DNA from 4 places in the Serratia plymuthica genome. Region 4 is predicted to be linked to each of the others. Evidence: predicted binding sites of a transcription regulator. Region 4 holds the regulator's gene; each other region holds the start of a gene.
The links. The regulator CRP, encoded in region 4, controls carbon source genes, mostly activating them, when cyclic AMP is high. The targets are predictions, from matches to a motif close to ATGTGANNNNNNTCACAT.
Positions count from the first base shown of each region.

Region 1: srlA (PTS glucitol/sorbitol transporter subunit IIC) is a predicted target of CRP. The motif match lies at 2,126-2,143, and genes of this name have one in related genera.
Region 2: JK621_RS23495 (YfcZ/YiiS family protein) is a predicted target of CRP. The motif match lies at 2,447-2,464, and genes of this name have one in related genera.
Region 3: JK621_RS00480 (PTS sugar transporter subunit IIB) is a predicted target of CRP. The motif match lies at 1,822-1,839, and genes of this name have one in related genera.

Region 1 is NZ_CP068771.1:4,839,423-4,844,045, reverse strand. Features, by position in the region: gene JK621_RS22495 (GntR family transcriptional regulator) at 1-673, shown strand, start outside; gene fbaB (class I fructose-bisphosphate aldolase) at 950-1,999, shown strand; gene srlA (PTS glucitol/sorbitol transporter subunit IIC) at 2,234-2,782, shown strand; gene srlE (PTS glucitol/sorbitol transporter subunit IIB) at 2,798-3,778, shown strand; gene srlB (PTS glucitol/sorbitol transporter subunit IIA) at 3,802-4,164, shown strand; gene srlD (sorbitol-6-phosphate dehydrogenase) at 4,175-4,623, shown strand, end outside.
Region 2 is NZ_CP068771.1:5,054,667-5,059,289, reverse strand. Features, by position in the region: gene fadJ (fatty acid oxidation complex subunit alpha FadJ) at 1-514, opposite strand, end outside; gene fadI (acetyl-CoA C-acyltransferase FadI) at 514-1,824, opposite strand; gene JK621_RS23495 (YfcZ/YiiS family protein) at 2,014-2,310, opposite strand; gene fadL (long-chain fatty acid transporter FadL) at 2,716-4,038, shown strand; gene mlaA (phospholipid-binding lipoprotein MlaA) at 4,146-4,623, opposite strand, start outside.
Region 3 is NZ_CP068771.1:98,794-103,416, forward strand. Features, by position in the region: gene JK621_RS00465 (IS110 family transposase) at 1-158, opposite strand, end outside; gene JK621_RS00470 (hypothetical protein) at 494-643, shown strand; gene JK621_RS00475 (LacI family DNA-binding transcriptional regulator) at 718-1,671, opposite strand; gene JK621_RS00480 (PTS sugar transporter subunit IIB) at 1,969-2,283, shown strand; gene JK621_RS00485 (PTS sugar transporter subunit IIC) at 2,296-3,624, shown strand; gene JK621_RS00490 (glycoside hydrolase family 1 protein) at 3,645-4,623, shown strand, end outside.
Region 4 is NZ_CP068771.1:3,870,007-3,874,629, reverse strand. Features, by position in the region: gene JK621_RS18000 (hydrolase) at 1-323, shown strand, start outside; gene JK621_RS17995 (YheU family protein) at 320-553, shown strand; gene JK621_RS17990 (phosphoribulokinase) at 705-1,574, shown strand; gene JK621_RS17985 (OsmC family protein) at 1,620-2,027, opposite strand; gene crp (cAMP-activated global transcriptional regulator CRP) at 2,407-3,039, shown strand; gene JK621_RS17975 (YccS/YhfK family putative transporter) at 3,094-4,623, shown strand, end outside.

The DNA.
Region 1 (4,623 bases), 970 kb from region 4:
CAGCCTCACCAACACCCTTCCGGTCAACCAGCAAATTTACCGCTTCCTGCGTAAAGACATTGTCGACTGCACCATTCCGCCCGGCACGCTGCTTTCCGAGAAAGAGATTTCCACCCGTTTTAGCGTTTCGCGCCAACCGGTTCGCGAGGCGTTCATCAAGCTGGCGGAGGCCGGGTTGGTGCAGATACTGCCGCAGCGCGGCACTTTCGTGATGAAGATCTCCGCCAAGCGGGTGGCCGACGGGCGCTTTATCCGCCAGGCGGTGGAATGCGCGATCGTCCGCCGCGTGGCGCAGCGGATCACGCCGGAACAGCTGATGACGCTGGAGCACAATTTGCATCGTCAGGAGCTGGCAGCGCAAAACCAACAGACGCGCGAGTTTTTGGCGCTGGACGATGAGTTCCACCAGTTGCTGACCCAGTTCGCCGACTGCCCCCTGGCCTGGGAAACCATCGAAACCATCAAGGCCACCATGGACCGGGTGCGTTTTCTCAGCCTGAGCGAGGTGTCGCCGCCGGAAAGCCTGATCCAGCAGCATTATCGGATCTTTGCCGCACTCAAGGCCCAGGATGCGGACGCCGCCGAGCGCGCCATCCATGAGCATCTGCAGGAGATGATCTACTCCATTACGCCGATCGCCCTGCAAAACACCGAGTGGTTCGATATCGAGTAATCAGCCAGTTACCGCGCCGGGGGCGATCGCCCTCGCGTATTTGCCCCCGCAAATGGAATTTCCTCTCAATCGCATCTATTGTTTCTCCTTGCCAAAGGAAATTCAGTAGTCTCGTTCTTTCAGCTTTAATCACCGCTTTCTGCTATGCCGGTGACAAAATATCCCCTATGGCCTTCACGTTGCAGCCAGGTGGCCAGCGCAGGTAACAAGGCTGCAGCCTGGAAGACGACGGGATGGCATTGCCGGTGTATGAGGAAGCTTAATCGGGAGTTAATCATGACTGATATCGCGCAGTTGTTAGGAAAGGAAGCGGAAGACCTGTTGCAACACCGCTGTACCACCATCCCTGCTGAGAATCTGTACCTGCCGGGCGCCGACTTTGTTGACCGGATAATGATCGATAACAACCGTCCCAATACCGTCCTTCGTTCCATGCAAACCCTGCTCAACCACGGCCGCCTGGCCGGTACCGGTTACCTGTCGATTCTGCCGGTCGATCAGGGCATTGAACACTCGGCCGGCGCTTCTTTCGCCGCCAACCCCTTGTATTTTGATCCGAAAAATATCGTCGAACTGGCTATCGAGGCCGGCTGTAACTGCGTCGCCTCCACCTACGGGGTATTGGCGTCGGTATCGCGCCGCTACGCCCACAAAATTCCGTTCCTGGTCAAACTGAACCATAACGAAACCCTGAGCTACCCGACCCAATACGACCAGACGCTGTACGCCAGCGTCGAGCAGGCTTTCAATATGGGGGCGGTCGCGGTCGGCGCAACGATTTACTTCGGCTCCGAGCAATCTCGCCGCCAGATCGAGGAGATCTCTGCCGCCTTCGAACGCGCGCACGAGCTGGGCATGGTCACCGTGCTCTGGGCCTATCTGCGTAACCCGGCGTTCACCAAAGACGGCGTGGATTACCATTCCAGCGCCGATCTCACCGGCCAGGCCAACCATATTGCCGCCACCATCGGCGCCGATATCGTTAAGCAAAAAATGGCGGAAAACAACGGCGGCTACCGCGCGGTAAAATTCGGCTACACCGATGACCGCGTCTACAGCAAGCTGACCACCGACCACCCGATAGATCTGGTGCGTTACCAGCTGGCCAACTGCTATATGGGCCGCGCGGGCTTGATCAACTCCGGCGGCGCCGCCGGTGAAAACGACCTGCAGGAATCGGTGCGTACCGCCGTCATCAACAAACGTGCGGGCGGCATGGGCCTGATCCTGGGGCGCAAGGCGTTCAAAAAATCGATGAAAGAAGGCGTGGCGCTGATCAACGCCGTGCAGGACACCTATCTGGACAAAAACGTTACCATCGCCTGACCCCTTCCCCTGCCTCCACAGCCCGGTACGCCGGGCTTTTTTGTGCCTGTTTTCCGCCAATCCTTTCGTTTTATTCTTATTTTTCTTTCATTTTTAACTTTCACAATAAAATATTTATCTTTCAAAATGTGATCTATTTAAAACAAATGAATCCATAAAGTGATTAGTGTAAGGCCCATGGCGACAGAGCCGCTTTTCGCTCCAGGCCATACCGTCCATCACAGGAGAGCAATAATGATTGAGCTAATCACCCACGGTGCCGAGTGGTTTATCGGCCTGTTTCAGAAAGGTGGTGAAGTGTTTGTCGGCATGGTGACCGGCATTTTACCTTTGTTAATCAGCCTGTTGGTTATCATGAATGCGCTGATCAAATTTGTAGGCCAGGAACGTATCGAACGATTGGCGCAGCGCTGCGCGGGCAACCCGGTATCGCGCTATCTGCTGCTGCCGCTGATCGGTACCTTTGTTTTCTGTAACCCGATGACCCTCAGTCTCGGGCGCTTTATGCCGGAGAAATACAAGCCCAGCTACTATGCGGCGGCGTCCTACAGCTGCCATTCGATGAACGGCCTGTTTCCGCACATCAACCCCGGCGAGCTGTTCGTATACCTCGGGATCGCCAGCGGGCTGACGACTCTCGGCCTACCGCTTGGGCCACTGGCGGTGAGCTATTTCCTGGTCGGGTTGTTCACCAACTTCTTCCGTGGCTGGGTAACCGACCTCACCACCAGTTTGTTCGAACGCAAGATGGGCATCCGCCTGGATCGCCAGGTGCAACTTTAATCCGTGGAGTGCAGCATGAGTGCTTATATCCGTATTGAGAAAGGCGCCAGCGGCTGGGGTGGCCCGTTGGAGATTGCGATCGAACCCGGCAAGAAAGTGGTGTACATCACCGCCGGCACCCGCCCTTCGATCGTCGATCGGCTCAGCGAGCTGACCGGCTGGCCGGCAGTCGACGGCTTTAAAGAGGGCGAACCGCCGGCGGAAGAGATTGGCGTGATGGTGATCGACTGCGGCGGCACCCTGCGCTGCGGGTTGTATCCGAAGCGCCGCATCCCGACGGTCAATATCCACGCCACCGGCCAGTCCGGCCCGCTGGCGCAGTTTATCCTCGAGGACATTTACGTCTCCGGCGTACGCGACAACAACATCAGCCTGGTGGCGTCGGCAACAGGTACGGCGCAAAAGCCCCCCGCGCCACAGCCAAAAGGGTGCGATTACGACACCAGCAAAAAAATCACCGAACAGAGCGACGGCCTGCTTGCCAAAGTCGGCATGGGCATGGGTTCGGTGGTGGCGGTGTTCTTCCAGGCCGGGCGCGACACCATCGACACGGTGCTGAAAACCATCCTGCCGTTTATGGCGTTCGTCTCGGCGTTGATCGGCATCATCATGGCCTCGGGTCTGGGTGATTTTATCGCCCACGGCCTGACGCCGCTGGCCAGCAGCCCAATCGGCCTGGTGACGCTGGCGCTGATCTGTTCCTTCCCGCTGTTGTCGCCCTTCCTCGGCCCCGGCGCGGTGATCGCCCAGGTGATTGGCGTGCTGGTCGGGGTGCAGATCGGTCTCGGGCATATTCCGCCGCAGCTGGCGCTGCCTGCGCTGTTTGCGATTAACGCGCAGGCTGCCTGCGACTTTATTCCGGTCGGCTTGTCGCTGGCGGAAGCCAAACAGGACACCGTGCGGGTCGGCGTGCCGTCGGTACTGGTCGGGCGTTTCCTGACCGGCGCGCCAACGGTACTGATCGCCTGGGCCGCTTCGGCCTTCATCTATCAATGACACTGTTTTGCAGGGAAAAGATCATGCACACCATTTACCACACCACCATTACGCAGATTGGCGGCAGCGCCCGCGAGGCATTGCAGGATGACATGCTGATCACCTTCCGCGAAGGCGCGCCGGCGGACATTGAAGAGTTTTGCTTTATCCATCGGCACGGCGACACCGCCGGTGAACTGCAGGTCGGCGGCTGGATGGAGCTGGCGGAGCAGCGTTATCCGATCACCGCCGTCGGCAGCGTCGCGACGCAAAACCTGCGTGAGCTGGGTCATGTCACCGTGCGCTTCGACGGCGTAACCCAGGCCGAGTTTCCGGGTTCGATCCACGTTTCCGGCGCCACGCCGGCTGATATCCCGTTAGGCAGCACGCTGAAATTTATTGCATAAGGAGTAGACCATGTCTGAAGTAGCGGTAGTGATTGGCGGCGGCCAAACCTTAGGTGCGTTTTTATCTCATGGCCTGGCGCAGGCGGGTTACCGGGTCGCGGTGGCCGATTTGAATGCGGACAATGCCCATCAGGTGGCGCAACAGATTAACCATGAGTTCGGTGCGGGCCGCGCCCAGGCCTTCCAGGCCGACGCCACCGACGAGCAGAGCGTCATTGCGCTGGCGGCGGCGGTTGATCAGGCGTTCGGCCAGGCCAATCTGCTGGTTTACAGCGCCGGTATCGCCAAGGCGGCGCCGATCACCGATTTCCTGCTGGGGGATTTTGACCGCTCGTTGCAGGTCAATCTTGTCGGCTATTTTCTGTGCGCCCGCGAGTTTTCCCGCCTGATGATCCGCGACGGCGTGGCCGGCCGCATCATCCAGATCAACTCCAAATCCGGCAAGGTGGGCAGCAAGCA
Region 2 (4,623 bases), 1.2 Mb from region 4:
TGGCGCCGATCAAGCGCGGCAATCGCTGGGTGCCGCCGGAGCCTGGCAACAAGCCAAGCTGAACCTCCGGCAAGCCGAGAGCGGTTTTGTCATCCAGCGAACAGATGCGGCCATGGCAGGCCAGAGCCAGTTCCAGCCCGCCCCCCAGGCAAGCGCCGTGAATAGCCGCCACCACCGGCACCGGGAAAGCGGCGATCTGCGCCAGCGTGCTTTGCCCTTTTTTCGCCAGCGTTTCGGCCTCTTTGGCGCTGGTGCAGGCGGCAATCATGGTGATGTCCGCTCCGGCGATAAACGAATCCGGCTTACCGGAGATAATCACCAGCCCTTCCAGCGCGGTATGCTGCTGCGCGCGGATCAGTACGTCATTCACCTGCTCGACGAACTCGGCCTTCAGCGTGTTTACCTTGTCGCCCGGGACGTCGATGGTAATCACGCCGATGTTGTCCGGACGCAGCGTCAGTTGAAAGGCTGAGGGTTTGGCCCGCTGTTCATGCAATGCGTTTTCAAAGCTCATTATTCCACCTCTACAATCATTGCGGCCCCTAACCCTCCGGCCGCGCAGGCGGTAGTCAGCCCCAGTCCGCCGCCACGGCGTTTCAGCTCATGCAACGTCTGGGTGATCATACGCGCGCCGGTAGCGGCAAACGGGTGGCCATAGGCGATCGAGCCACCCAGGACGTTAAATTTATCCATATCCACTGTGCCAATCGCTCTGCTGCGCCCCAGTTTTTGTTGGGCGAACTCATCGCTGGCGAACATCTTCAGGTTTGCCAGCGTCTGTGCGGCGAAAGCTTCATGCATGTCTATCAGGGTCAGATCGTCCAGGCCAATGCCGGCACGATCCAGCGCCAGCGGCGTGGCGTAGGATGGCCCCAGCAGCATATCTTCCCAAACGTCGATGGCGGAAAAAGCAAAGCTGCGCAGGTAGCCCAACGGTTGCAACCCCAGCTCTTTCGCACGCGATTCGCTCATCATCAGCACCGCCGCCGCGCCGTCGGTCAACGGCGTACTGTTGGCCGCGGTGACGCTGCCATGTTTGCGGTCAAATGCCGGTTTCAGTTTAGCGTATGACGCCAGGCTGGAGTCTTTGCGGACGTTGTTGTCTTCGGTGATTTGCGCGCGGTAAGGCGGGACGTAAGCGGTCATGACTTCATCGTGCAACAGCCCCTGTTCCCAGGCCTTGGCCGCCAACTGGTGAGAGCGGTGCGCCAGCGCATCCTGCTCTTCGCGGGTGATGCCGTGGCTTTTCGCCATTTGTTCGGCCGTATCGCCCATGCGCAGACCGGTCGAGTATTCAGCCACCGCTGGCGGTACCGGCAACAGATCGCGGAACTTCAATCGGCTAAACAGTTTGAGGCGTTGCGACAGAGTGCGCGCCTTATTGACATCGACCAGCGTGCGCGCCAGCGCTTTGCTGACGCCGATCGGCAACACCGAGGAGGAATCGGCGCCGCCGGCAATGCCGATACTGATGCTGCCCGCCATGATGCTTTCCGCCACGTTGGCGATCGCCTGGAAGCTGGTGGCACAGGCGCGCGACACGCTGTACGCATCGGTATGTACGCTCATGCCGGTGCCCAGGACAATTTCACGCGCGATATTTGGCGCCTCGGGCATTTGCACTACCTGGCCGAACACCAGCTGTTCGATCAGCGCCGGATCAATGCCGCTGCGGGCCAAGAGTTCGCTCACCGCCGTTTTACCCAGATCCACCGCCGGAATGCCGTGATAAGCGGTTGCCTGTTTGGCAAAAGGGGTACGCAGTCCATTTACAATCGCGATACGGTCACCGTGACGGGTCACCAACGGCAGTGCCTTACTCATAAACGCTCCTGAAAAAATAACGTCAGCGCAACGGGCAAAAAGAGGTCTGACCTGATGAGGTCATTGTTAACTAAATGTTTACATTTGGCAAACCGTCAGAAGTGAAAACTGAGAGCAGGAGCAACTTTCTACTGGGGGAAAACGGCGAGGCGGCGGCGCGGGTTTACCCCGCACCGTTTTGGGCAGGAATTAACGCAGGCCGAGCTGGAAAATCAGGGTTTCCGCCTGGCAGGCGAAGGTGAAATCCGCAACCAGTTGCACACCACCGTCAACAGGTTTAATGCTACTGCTGATGTCACAAGGGTCAGACTCCACGCCACGGGCTTTTTCCGTCAGCGCCGCCAGCGTTTGCTCGGCATCCTGTTGATTGGCAAATACCTGGCTGTAGGATGCGGTGCAATCGGTGTTGTCCATCACGGTACCGACATCGACACAGCAACAGGCTGCGGTTTCCTGGGCGCTGCATTTATTCATTGCATCTGACATGATTAATTCTCCTCGGGGACCGCCATTACGCGAGTCCAAACTGCCATTAACTTTCTGGCGCAAAGACGCAAGATTCTGCGTTTATTTTACCCCGCAGCGAAACCCATCGCTAGCACTTACTTTTTATAGGTGTTTTAAGTGATGGAAATCACAAATGAAAATCGATGTCTGCTAAGGAATGGTAAGAAGTTTGTTATGTGCCGCTGGTTTTTTGTTAAGCAGATCTCTTTTTTGATACCAATCTTGAAATATCTCAAAAACAAAGTTGCAACATTCTCACAGGTCGGACCTATAATTCAGCCACTGGTCTGATTTGTCTGAATGATAACGGACCCTACAATCCCGCGCTCCTTGTTACCTTGTGTAACATAGTTTAAATAATAAACACATAATGAGGTTTTGGTCATGAGCCAGAAAAACCTATTTACTAAATCAGCTCTCGCAGCTGCAGTGGCAATTATTTCTTCAAACGTGTCTGCCGCAGGATTCCAGCTGAATGAGTTCTCATCAGCGGGTTTAGGACGTTCGTATTCTGGTGAAGGCGCCATCGCGGATACCGCGGCATCCGCCAGCCGCAACCCTGCCCTTTTGATGATGTACACCCGGCCAGAATTCTCGATCGGCGCGGTATTTATCGATCCGGATGTGGACATTACCGGCAAGTCACCTTCAGGCGCCAGCCTGGATTCCAAAAACATCGCGCCAACCGCCTGGGTGCCGAACCTGCACTATGTTCACCCGATTAACGATCAATTCGCCGTGGGCGGCTCGGTCACCAGCAACTTCGGTCTGGCCACCGAATTCAACGACGGTTACACCGCGGGCGCTTACGGCGGTAAAACGGACCTGACTACCGTAAACCTTAATCTGAGTGGTGCTTACCGCCTTAACCAACACTTCAGCTTCGGTCTGGGTTTTGATGCGGTCTACGCTAAAGCCAAACTTGAGCGTTATGCCGGCGAATTGCCGAAACTGATTGCTGGCTCAGGCCAATTGCCACCTCAGTTAGCCGGCCCTGTTTCACAAATCCCGGCCGATACCCAAATCTCTCACCTGAAAGGCGATAAATGGGGCTACGGCTGGAACGCAGGCATCCTGTATGAAGTGGACGAAAACAACCGCTACGGCTTCACCTACCGTTCCGAAGTGAAAATCAAGTTTGATGGCGACTACAAAAGCAGCCTGCCATCCGCCTATAACCCAATCTTGGGGTCTCTCGGCCTGCCTTTGGGCACCAACGGCAGCACCATCCCAGGTTCTCTGGATCTGAACCTGCCGGAAATGTGGGAAATCTCGGGCTACAACAAAGTGGCGCCGCAGTGGGCTGTCCACTACAGCCTGGCTTATACCAGCTGGAGCCAGTTCCAGGAGCTGAAAGCCACCGGCAGCAACGGCCAGACGCTGTTCGAGAAGCATGAAGGCTTCCGCGACGCCTACCGCATCGCGCTGGGTACCACCTACTTCTATGACGATAACTGGACCTTCCGTACCGGTGTCGCGTTCGATGACAGCCCGGTGCCTGCCCAGAACCGCTCTATCTCGATCCCGGATCAGGACCGTATGTGGATCAGCGCCGGTACCAGCTACGCGTTCAACAAAGACGCGTCGGTCGACGTCGGTGTTTCCTACATGCATGGCCAAAAAGTCACCATCAAAGAAGGCCCATACACCTTCAATTCGGTGGGCAAGGCCTGGCTGTACGGCGCCAACTTCAACTACCGCTTCTGATCGCGTTTTTCTGCAAGCTCAAGCGCCCCACGGGGCGCTTTTTTTATTGCCGTTATATAGTAAAAAACCCGCCTGGCGGCGGGTTCTCATATTCTCTTGGCGGGGAATTATTTCCCCGAATCGATCTCGTCCAGATCGCCCTGGATCGCCTTGGCGTTCGGGTTTTCCTCCGGCTTCAGTGAACCCCCACGCGCCAGGAAGTCATGACGCTGGAAGTAGGCTTCACGCACCATCACGTAAGGATCGGAAGAGTTATGCAGCAGGCCGTCGGAATCCAGCAGTTGGGCGCGGGTTTCAATCCCCTCAACCACCCATTTACCCGCCGACATCCAGAAGGTCAGGTAGCTCAGTACCGGATAAACCGTATCCGCCCAGTCGCCGCCGTCTTCACGCAGGGTGAAGCTGCCATAACCCGGTAACATTACATAAGGGCCGTAGCCGACATCGTAATGCCCCAGCGTGCTGCCGAAACGGTTCGGTTCTTCGCGCGCCAGTTTCGGGTTGGCCATTCCCGCCACGTCGATCAGGCCGCCCATCCCCAGCAGGGTATTCAGGAAGAAGCGGTTGAAGTGAATCATCCCGCGA
Region 3 (4,623 bases), 1.7 Mb from region 4:
ATTGCAATCATTGAACCTGCAGGAAATTGACGAATGGTATCCAGCAATTTAGCCCGGGAAATATTACTGTTAGATGCAATACTCCCGTCGCTCATCCAGACGCAAACCTGAAAGACAGATTTAGCCAGATCGATACCGATAACTTTTATCTTGTTCATGATGCAGTACCTCTGTGAATAAGATCGCTCAGCATAAGTATGGCAGGACTTACACAGAGGGACGTCCATCACATCACTACAGTCCACTATTCGCGAGTAGGATCACTCGGGGGAGTTTTCCCTGGTAGACAGTGCTGACTCGGCAATGCCCGCCGATGAACGTCAGTGGTAAAGAGTTTTGGGATGAATACCTTCCTGTCGTGCTATTTGATTAACTGACTGATTATGCGGAGGTAACATTCTGGCGATCACCGCGGCTTTACGTTCTGTTGAATAAACACCCATACAACATCCCCAGCCACCTGATAATTTTTCCGAAGGAGGCGACAACTGACATGGGGGGACCTGGCCAAAGTGTCGACTTTGAGCTGACCTATGCTTTGCTGAAAGATGCTGAACAGGTGAAAGTGTATCAGGACAAGATCAAGACGCTGCAGGGGAGCAATCAGCCCAAACTGGTTGAGACGCCTATCGCGGTAGAATAGTCGTCAGTGGGAATTGTACCGATCGCGGGCCAACCTTGTTGGCCCGTTTTTTTTCCGGCGGCGCCGGCAATCGCTTAACGTTTGTGTCTGTCCGGGATAATCAAATCCCCGCGCAGCACGCAGGCACCGAGCATATCCCGGGTTTTCTCCGTCAACCAACTGACGATGCGCGCCGCCATGGCGTCCATTGAATATTCGATGGAGGGGATCGCCGGAATGCCGGGTAAATGCAGCGAACCGGCCAGGCTAAAGACCATAATGTCGTCCGGTACGGATTTATTGAACGCCTGTAGCTGAGTAATCACCCGCTGTGCCTCCTGCTCGTCCGCCACCAGCAGCGCGTTGAAATTGAGCGTGGTGGCGTTATTGAGCAGTACCTGTACCGCGACGGAAGAGGTGGTCGAATCCATAAACACCAGGTTGCGATTGAACGGCAAAAAGTTGTTTTCCAGGGCAAGCTTGTAACCGAGCAGCAGTTGATCGGCAGAGCCGCCGGCATCCGGATGGATCAAGGCTATTTGGCGTCTGCCTTGGCTAATCAGGTAATTGCAGGCGCTTTCGGTGGCGAAAGCGTGGTCGAACTGAATGCTGTTGGGCGTGTCGGCCTCAACGCAATCGACCAGGATCACGTTGTCATTCGGGATGTTGAGCGGGAAACGGGCACCGATAATCAGCACGTCGTCGCACAACCCGCAGGTGAGTTCGTCCAGCGCGTTCATTACGCCCGCTTTGGTGTTGGCGAAACGCAGCAGCAGATGCTTTTGATGCTGGCTGAGCTGTTTTTCCAGCGCATAAAGATAACCTGTGGTCTGGTTAATGTTCTCCTGCGCGCAGATAACCCCGATGCAGCCCGTCGATTGGCTAAGCAATGATTGCGCGATCACATTGGGCCGATAATTGAGCTCTTCTGCTGCCTGCAATACCGCGAGACGGCTGGCTTCCTTAACGCCGCGCGATCCACTCAACACCCGTGAGACTGTGGCTTTTGACACCCCAGCTAAACGTGATACATCGTTGATTGTTGACATCTTTCTCTCCTGACAGACCCAAGCTGCAGCCTGTAAAAAACCATCCGGTAATGGCTCACATTATCGCCGCCAGCAGTATAACCTTTTTCTTTTTTTCATGGAAACCGATTTTCCATAGCATCTCAAAACCTCTCGGGGTGAGGCAAAAATATGTGATGCAAATCCAATAAAAAACCCTTGCACTGCCTAGATTATGATGAGTATCACACTTCCATTCTGACCCAATGGAAAACGGTTTCCGTATGATATCCAATCATTCCCGCATTCAGGTTATTTACTCGTTGAGGATGGTTGTCGATGTACAAAATTATGCTGTGTTGTTCTGCCGGGATGTCTACCAGCCTGCTGGTCAGAAAAATGGTCGAGGCGGCGGATGAAAGGGGGTTGCCGGTCGAGATCGACGCCTATGGCGTAGCCGAGTTCGATACGCAGTTTCCACGCTATCAGGTGGTGCTGCTGGGGCCGCAGGTAAAATATATGCTTAAAACACTGTCAGAAAAGGCTGCCGTCCAAGGCATACCCGTTCAGCCCATTGATCCGATGGACTACGGCATGCAGCGCGGTGAGAAGGTACTGGACTATGCTCTGTCGCTGATCGAAGCGGCGCACTAAAAAGGTGTTCCTATGAGTTCGTTATATCAGTCAATGGTTGCCGTCATCGAGCAATCCATCACCCCGCTGGCCGGCCGCCTGGGACAGCAAAAATATGTCATTGCCATACGCGATGGTTTTACCGCCGCGTTGCCGTTTATGATTATTGGCTCGTTCATGCTGGTCTTTATCTTTCCGCCGTTCTCCGCCGACACCACGAACAGCTTTGCGCGTGGCTGGCTGGATTTTTCGCAGACTTATCGCGCACAGCTGATGTTGCCGTTCAACCTGAGTATGGGGGTGATGACCTTCTTTATCTCCGTGGGGATTGGCGCCAGCCTCGGGCGGCAGTTTAATCTCGATCCGGTGATGTCCGGCTTGCTGGCATTTATGGCCTTTTTACTGGTGGCTGCCCCTTATGCCGACGGTAAAATATCCACCCAGTATCTTTCCGGGCAAGGGATTTTCACCGCCCTGATCACCGCAATTTACTCAACCCGCGTTTACGCCTGGCTCAAGCAGAACAACGTCACCATTCGTCTACCGAAAGAGGTGCCCACCGGCGTGGCGCGTTCGTTCGAGATCCTGATCCCGGTGCTGGTGGTGATTGGTACGCTGCATCCGCTGAATCTGTTTATCGAAGCGCAAACCGGCATGATCCTGCCTCAGGCGATTATGCATCTGCTGGAGCCGCTGGTGTCCGCCTCGGATTCGCTGCCTGCCATTTTGCTGTCGGTATTGTTGTGCCAGATTTTCTGGTTCGCCGGCATTCACGGTGCGCTGATCGTCACCGGTATCATGAACCCGTTCTGGATGGCGAACTTGTCGGCAAACCAGGCGGCGCTGGCGGCCGGGGCGGCATTGCCTCACGTTTATTTGCAGGGGTTCTGGGATCACTATCTGCTGATTGGCGGCGTAGGTTCGACGTTACCGCTGGCTTTCCTGCTATTGCGCAGCCGCGTTGCCCACTTGCGCACCATCGGCAAGATGGGCGTGGTGCCGAGCTTCTTTAACATCAATGAACCGATCCTGTTTGGTGCGCCGATCATCATGAACCCGATGTTGTTCATCCCCTTCGTTTGCGTTCCGCTGGTCAACGCCGTACTGGCCTATACCGCGACGCGTTTGGGATGGCTGGCGCAGGTGGTGTCGCTCACGCCGTGGACCACGCCGGCGCCCATCGGTGCCTCCTGGGCGGCCAACTGGGCGTTCAGCCCGGTGGTGATGTGCGTCATCTGTATGGTGATGTCTGCTCTGATGTACTTGCCGTTCCTGCGTGCTTACGAGCGCTCTTTAATGAAAACCGAAGAGCAAAAAGTGCAGAACGGGGCACCGCTGGCCGGAACCCTCGGCAACAACTGATATTTATGGAGAAGTGAAGCATGAAATACGAATTTCCCGAGCACTTCTGGTGGGGCAGCGCCAGCTCCGCGCTGCAAACCGAAGGGGATAGCCGGCAGGGCGGTAAAAGCCCGACAATCTGGGACACTTGGTACGCCAATGAGCCCTGGCGTTTTCATCAGCAGGTGGGGCCGCAGGAGACGTCAACCTTTTACCGGAACTGGCGCCAGGATATCGCGCTGCTGAAACGGCTCAACCATAACAGTTTTCGTACCTCCCTCAGTTGGTCGCGGCTGATCCCGGACGGCACGGGCGAGGTGAATCCGCAAGCGGTGGCGTTCTATAACAACGTGATTGATGAGCTGCTGGCGCAGGGCATCAAACCGTTTATTACGCTGTTCCACTTCGATATGCCGATGGCGATGCAGGAGAAGGGTGGCTGGGAAAACCGTGACGTGGTCGCGGCCTTTAGCCGCTATGCGCAGGTCTGTTTTGAACTGTTTGGCGACCGGGTGATGCATTGGTTTACCTTCAATGAGCCGATTGTGCCGGTCGAAGGCGGCTACCTGTATGATTTCCACTATCCCAATGTGGTCGACTTTAAGCGGGCGGCGACGGTGGCATACCACACGATGCTGGCGCATGCGTCGGCGGTGCAGGCGTTTCGTGCCGGGCTTTACGCCGGGGAGATCGGGATCGTGCTGAACCTGACTCCGTCCTACCCGCGTTCGCAAAACCCGGCGGATGTGAGTGCCACGCATCACGCCGACCTGCTGTTTAACCGCAGTTTCCTCGATCCGGTGCTGCGCGGCGAGTACCCGGCCGAGCTGGTGGCTTTGCTGCAAACCTGGGATCAGCTTCCGGCTTGCCAACCAGGCGATCGGGCACTGATCGCCGAAGGAAAGATTGACCTGCTCGGGGTTAACTATTACCAGCCACGCCGCGTGAAATGCCGCGACAGCGCCGTAAACCCGCTAGCGCCCTTTATGCCTGAATGGTTATTCGAAAACTATGAAATGC
Region 4 (4,623 bases):
GCCGTATCCGCGATTTTGACGATGCCATAACCTCACGCGTCCACGGCTTTAGCGACGCCACCGATTACTACCGCCGTTGCAGCGCGCTGCCGCTGTTACCGGCAATTCAGACGCCGCTGCTGATCATCCATGCCAAGGACGATCCCTTCATGACCGACGCAGTGATCCCCGACATCGCCGGCCTGCCGCGCAACATTGAATACCAGTTGACCGAGTTTGGCGGCCACGTCGGCTTTGTCGGCGGCACTTTAAGCAAACCCCACATGTGGCTGGAATACCGCATTCCATCCTGGCTTTCCCCTTATCTGGAACCCGCAACGTGATTATCCCCTGGAAAGAACTGGAAACCGAGACGCTGAACAGCCTGATCGAATCCTTTGTGCTGCGCGAGGGCACCGACTACGGCGAACACGAACGTTCGCTGGAGCAGAAAGTGGAAGACGTTCGCCGCCAGTTGCAAAACGGCGAAGTGCTGCTGGTGTGGTCAGAACTGCATGAAACCGTCAACATCATGCCACGCGGGCAGTTCCGCGCCGGGCAGGAAGAAATTTAGTGTCAGCCGGTTCTATGACTGACGGAAAAAATCAGGTAACAATGAACCATTGCAAACCCGCGCGCGGAATTTTGCCCTTGGCGAAAGGGCGTCAAACAGACCAATAACCCTACTCTGACGCCGGCGCATTTAACACGGAGTGACAACCACCATGTCCGCCAAACATCCCGTTATCGCAGTGACCGGCTCCAGCGGCGCCGGCACCACCACCACCAGCGTGGCGTTCCGCAAGATATTCCAGCAGTTGAACATCCGCGCGGCGGAGCTGGAAGGCGACAGCTTCCACCGCTATACCCGGCCGGAAATGGACGCGGCGATCCGCAAAGCGCGCGATCTGGGTCGTCATATCAGCTATTTCGGGCCGGAGGCCAACGACTTCGGCCTGCTGCAGCAGAGCTTTATCGAGTACGGCAAGAACGGTACCGGACGGTCACGCAAATATCTTCATACCTACGACGAAGCGGTGCCCTATAACCAGGTACCCGGCACCTTTACGCCGTGGGAGGCGCTGCCGGCGCCGACCGACGTGCTGTTCTATGAAGGGTTGCATGGCGGCGTGGTTACCGACCATACCGACGTGGCCAAACATGTCGATCTGCTGGTCGGCGTGGTACCGATCGTTAACCTGGAGTGGATCCAAAAGCTGATCCGCGATACCGGCGAGCGCGGCCATTCACGTGAGGCGGTGATGGATTCGGTCGTGCGTTCGATGGAGGACTATATCAACTACATCACGCCGCAGTTTTCGCGCACCCACATCAACTTCCAGCGCGTGCCGACGGTCGATACCTCCAACCCGTTCGCCGCCAAAGCCATCCCTTCACTGGATGAAAGCTTTGTGGTGATTCATTTCCGTGGTCTGGATCAGATCGATTTCCCTTACCTGCTGGCGATGCTGCAAGGATCTTTTATCTCGCACATCAATACGCTGGTCGTGCCGGGCGGCAAAATGGGGCTGGCGATGGAGCTGATCATGGCGCCGCTGGTGCAGCAACTGCTGGAAGGCAAAAAAATCGAGTAATGGGCCGGTGCGCGGCGGCAGGCCGCGCCCCTTTCTGCTCGCGTTTTACGCCACGGCGCGGATTTCAAAGCTGTGGGTCACGCTGGCGGCCTTGTTCAGCATCAGCGATACCGAACAATATTTCTCGGCGGAGAGATTCACCGCACGTTCCACGATCTTGTCGGTCAGATCTTTGCCGGTCACGATAAAATGCAGGTTGATATGGGTAAATACGCGCGGCGCTTCTTCACGCCGTTCGGAGGTCAGTTTCACCTCGCAATCACGCACGTCATTCCGCCCTTTTTTCAGGATCGACACCACGTCGATAGCGCTGCATCCGCCCACCGACATCAGCACCATTTCCATTGGGCTGGGTGCTTTATCGCCGGCGTTGCCATCCATCAATACCTGATGACCGGACGAGGACTCACCCAGAAACGTCAACCCTTCTACCCACTTAACTCTCGCCTGCATGCTGGTCACTCCGGTTAATTTCTTAAAATCAGGGTACGCTTTCGCATAGAAACTGGCAACGGAACCTGATGCTAATCATGCGCGAGCAAGACAACACGAGACACCCGCCTCACTCTGTGCTACAAACAGAGCCGCAATAAATCTTTCCGGGACACTGATTTCAGGGAAACTCCCAGAGAAAGGCTCCTTTACCGGTATGTTAATAGAATGTAGCTTGCAGCGCTCCCGGCAAGTTAATATGCTAGAGCGACAGCGTATATTCATGACACGCCTCAAAACCTGCTGCCAGCCACCCTTAAAACAACGGCGACAGCACGTTTTACAGGGAACTCTGACCCCTGTGACACAAGGCAGCGATAACAACAGAGGATAACAGCGAATGGTTCTCGGCAAACCGCAAACAGACCCTACACTCGAATGGTTCCTGTCTCATTGCCATATCCACAAATATCCATCCAAAAGTACGCTGATTCACCAAGGTGAAAAAGCCGAAACGCTTTACTACATCGTAAAAGGCTCCGTCGCGGTGCTGATTAAAGATGAAGAAGGTAAAGAGATGATCCTGTCCTACCTTAACCAGGGGGATTTCATCGGCGAGCTTGGATTATTTGAAGAAGGCCAGGAGCGTAGCGCCTGGGTCAGGGCGAAGACCGCCTGTGAAGTGGCTGAGATTTCCTACAAGAAATTCCGCCAGCTGATTCAGGTCAACCCGGATATCCTGATGCGCCTGTCAGCGCAGATGGCAAGCCGCCTGCAAGTAACCTCGGAGAAAGTGGGTAACCTCGCCTTCCTGGACGTTACCGGCCGCATCGCGCAAACGTTGCTGAACCTGGCGAAGCAGCCCGATGCCATGACTCACCCAGACGGCATGCAGATCAAAATCACCCGCCAGGAAATTGGCCAGATCGTCGGTTGTTCACGTGAAACCGTCGGCCGCATTCTGAAAATGCTGGAAGATCAAAACCTGATCTCCGCCCACGGCAAAACCATTGTCGTTTACGGCACGCGTTAATCACTGAAAAAACGGCGCGATGATTCGCGCCGTTTTTTTATGCCCCGGCCGATCATGTGGCGTCGACTGATTTACCACCCGGAAGTCAATTACGCACTGCGGCAAACGCTGGTGCTGTGTCTGCCAGTGCTCTTTGGTCTGCTGATCGGCCACCTGCAACTCGGCCTGCTGTTTTCCCTGGTTCCCGCCTGCTGTAACATCGCCGGGCTGGACACACCCCACAAACGTTTTTTCAAACGCCTGATCGTCGGCGGCTCACTGTTTGCACTCAGCAGCCTGTTGCTGCAGCAGGCGTTGCTGTGGCAACTGCCGCTGCCGGCGTTGATGCTCGGCCTGGCTCTGCTGCTCGGCGTCAGCGGCGAAATCAGCCCGTTGCATGCCCGCCTGCTCCCCGCCGCGTTGATCGCCGCCATCTTTTCGCTCAGCATGGCCGGCACGGTACCGCTGTGGTACGCCCCCGTGCTGTATGTGGTGGGGACGGCCTGGTACGGCCTGTTCACCTGGTTCTGGTTCAAGCTGTGGAAAGAACAGCCGATGCGCGAATCGCTGAGCCAGCTTTATCTGGAACTGGCGGACTACTTCGAAGCCAAGTATTCCCTGTTAACCCAACATACCGATCCGCAAACCGCGTTACCGCCACTGCTGGTGCGCCAGCAAAAAGTGATGGACCTGATCAGCCTGCTGTATCAGCAGCTCAACTTTTTGCCGCACGCCAATAATCTCGAGCAAAAACGCCTGCAGCGAACCTTTCAGGTCGCGCTGGATTTACAGGAACACATTACCGTCAGCCTGCACCTGCCGGAAGAAGTGCAAAAGTTGGTGGAGCAGAGCCAGGCCGAGGCGATTATCCGCCGCAATGCGCAGGTGATTGCCGGCCGGTTGCGCACGGTGGCGCACGATATTCTCTACCATCAATACTCCCAGCGCTTCAGTATGACCCACGAGCTGGCGGCCCTGGAAAAAGTGGCAGCACAACACCCCGACAACCCGGTGGGCCAGTTCTGTTACTACCACTTCAGCCGCATCGCTCGCCTGCTGCGCACCCAGCATCCGTTATATCGCCGTGATCTGATGGCCAATCAAAACCGCCTGCCGTTCTGGCCGGCGCTGTTCAGCTACCTGTCACTCAAATCCAACGCCCTGCGCAATGCGGCCCGGTTAGGCGTGATGTTGGCGGCAGGCAGCAGCCTGGGCATGTTTTTCAACCTGCCAAAGCCTTACTGGATCCTGCTGACCATCATGCTGGTAAGCCAGAACGGCTATAACGCGACTCGGGTACGCATCCAGCACCGTGCGCTCGGCACATTGGCCGGGCTGGTGATCGCCGCCGGGTTGCTGCAATTGCAAATGCCCGAGGGCGCGACCCTGAGCGTGATGTTGGTCATCACGCTGGCAGCCTATCTGGTTTCGCGTAAAAACTACGGGCTGGCGGTGATAGGCTTTACGGTGACGGCGGTCTATACCCTGCAACTGCTGGCGTTGAACGGCACGCATTTCCTGATCCCTCGTCTGATCGATACCCTGATCGGTTGCGTGTTGGTGTTCGGCGGCACCATCTGGCTGTGGCCACAATGGCAAAGCGGC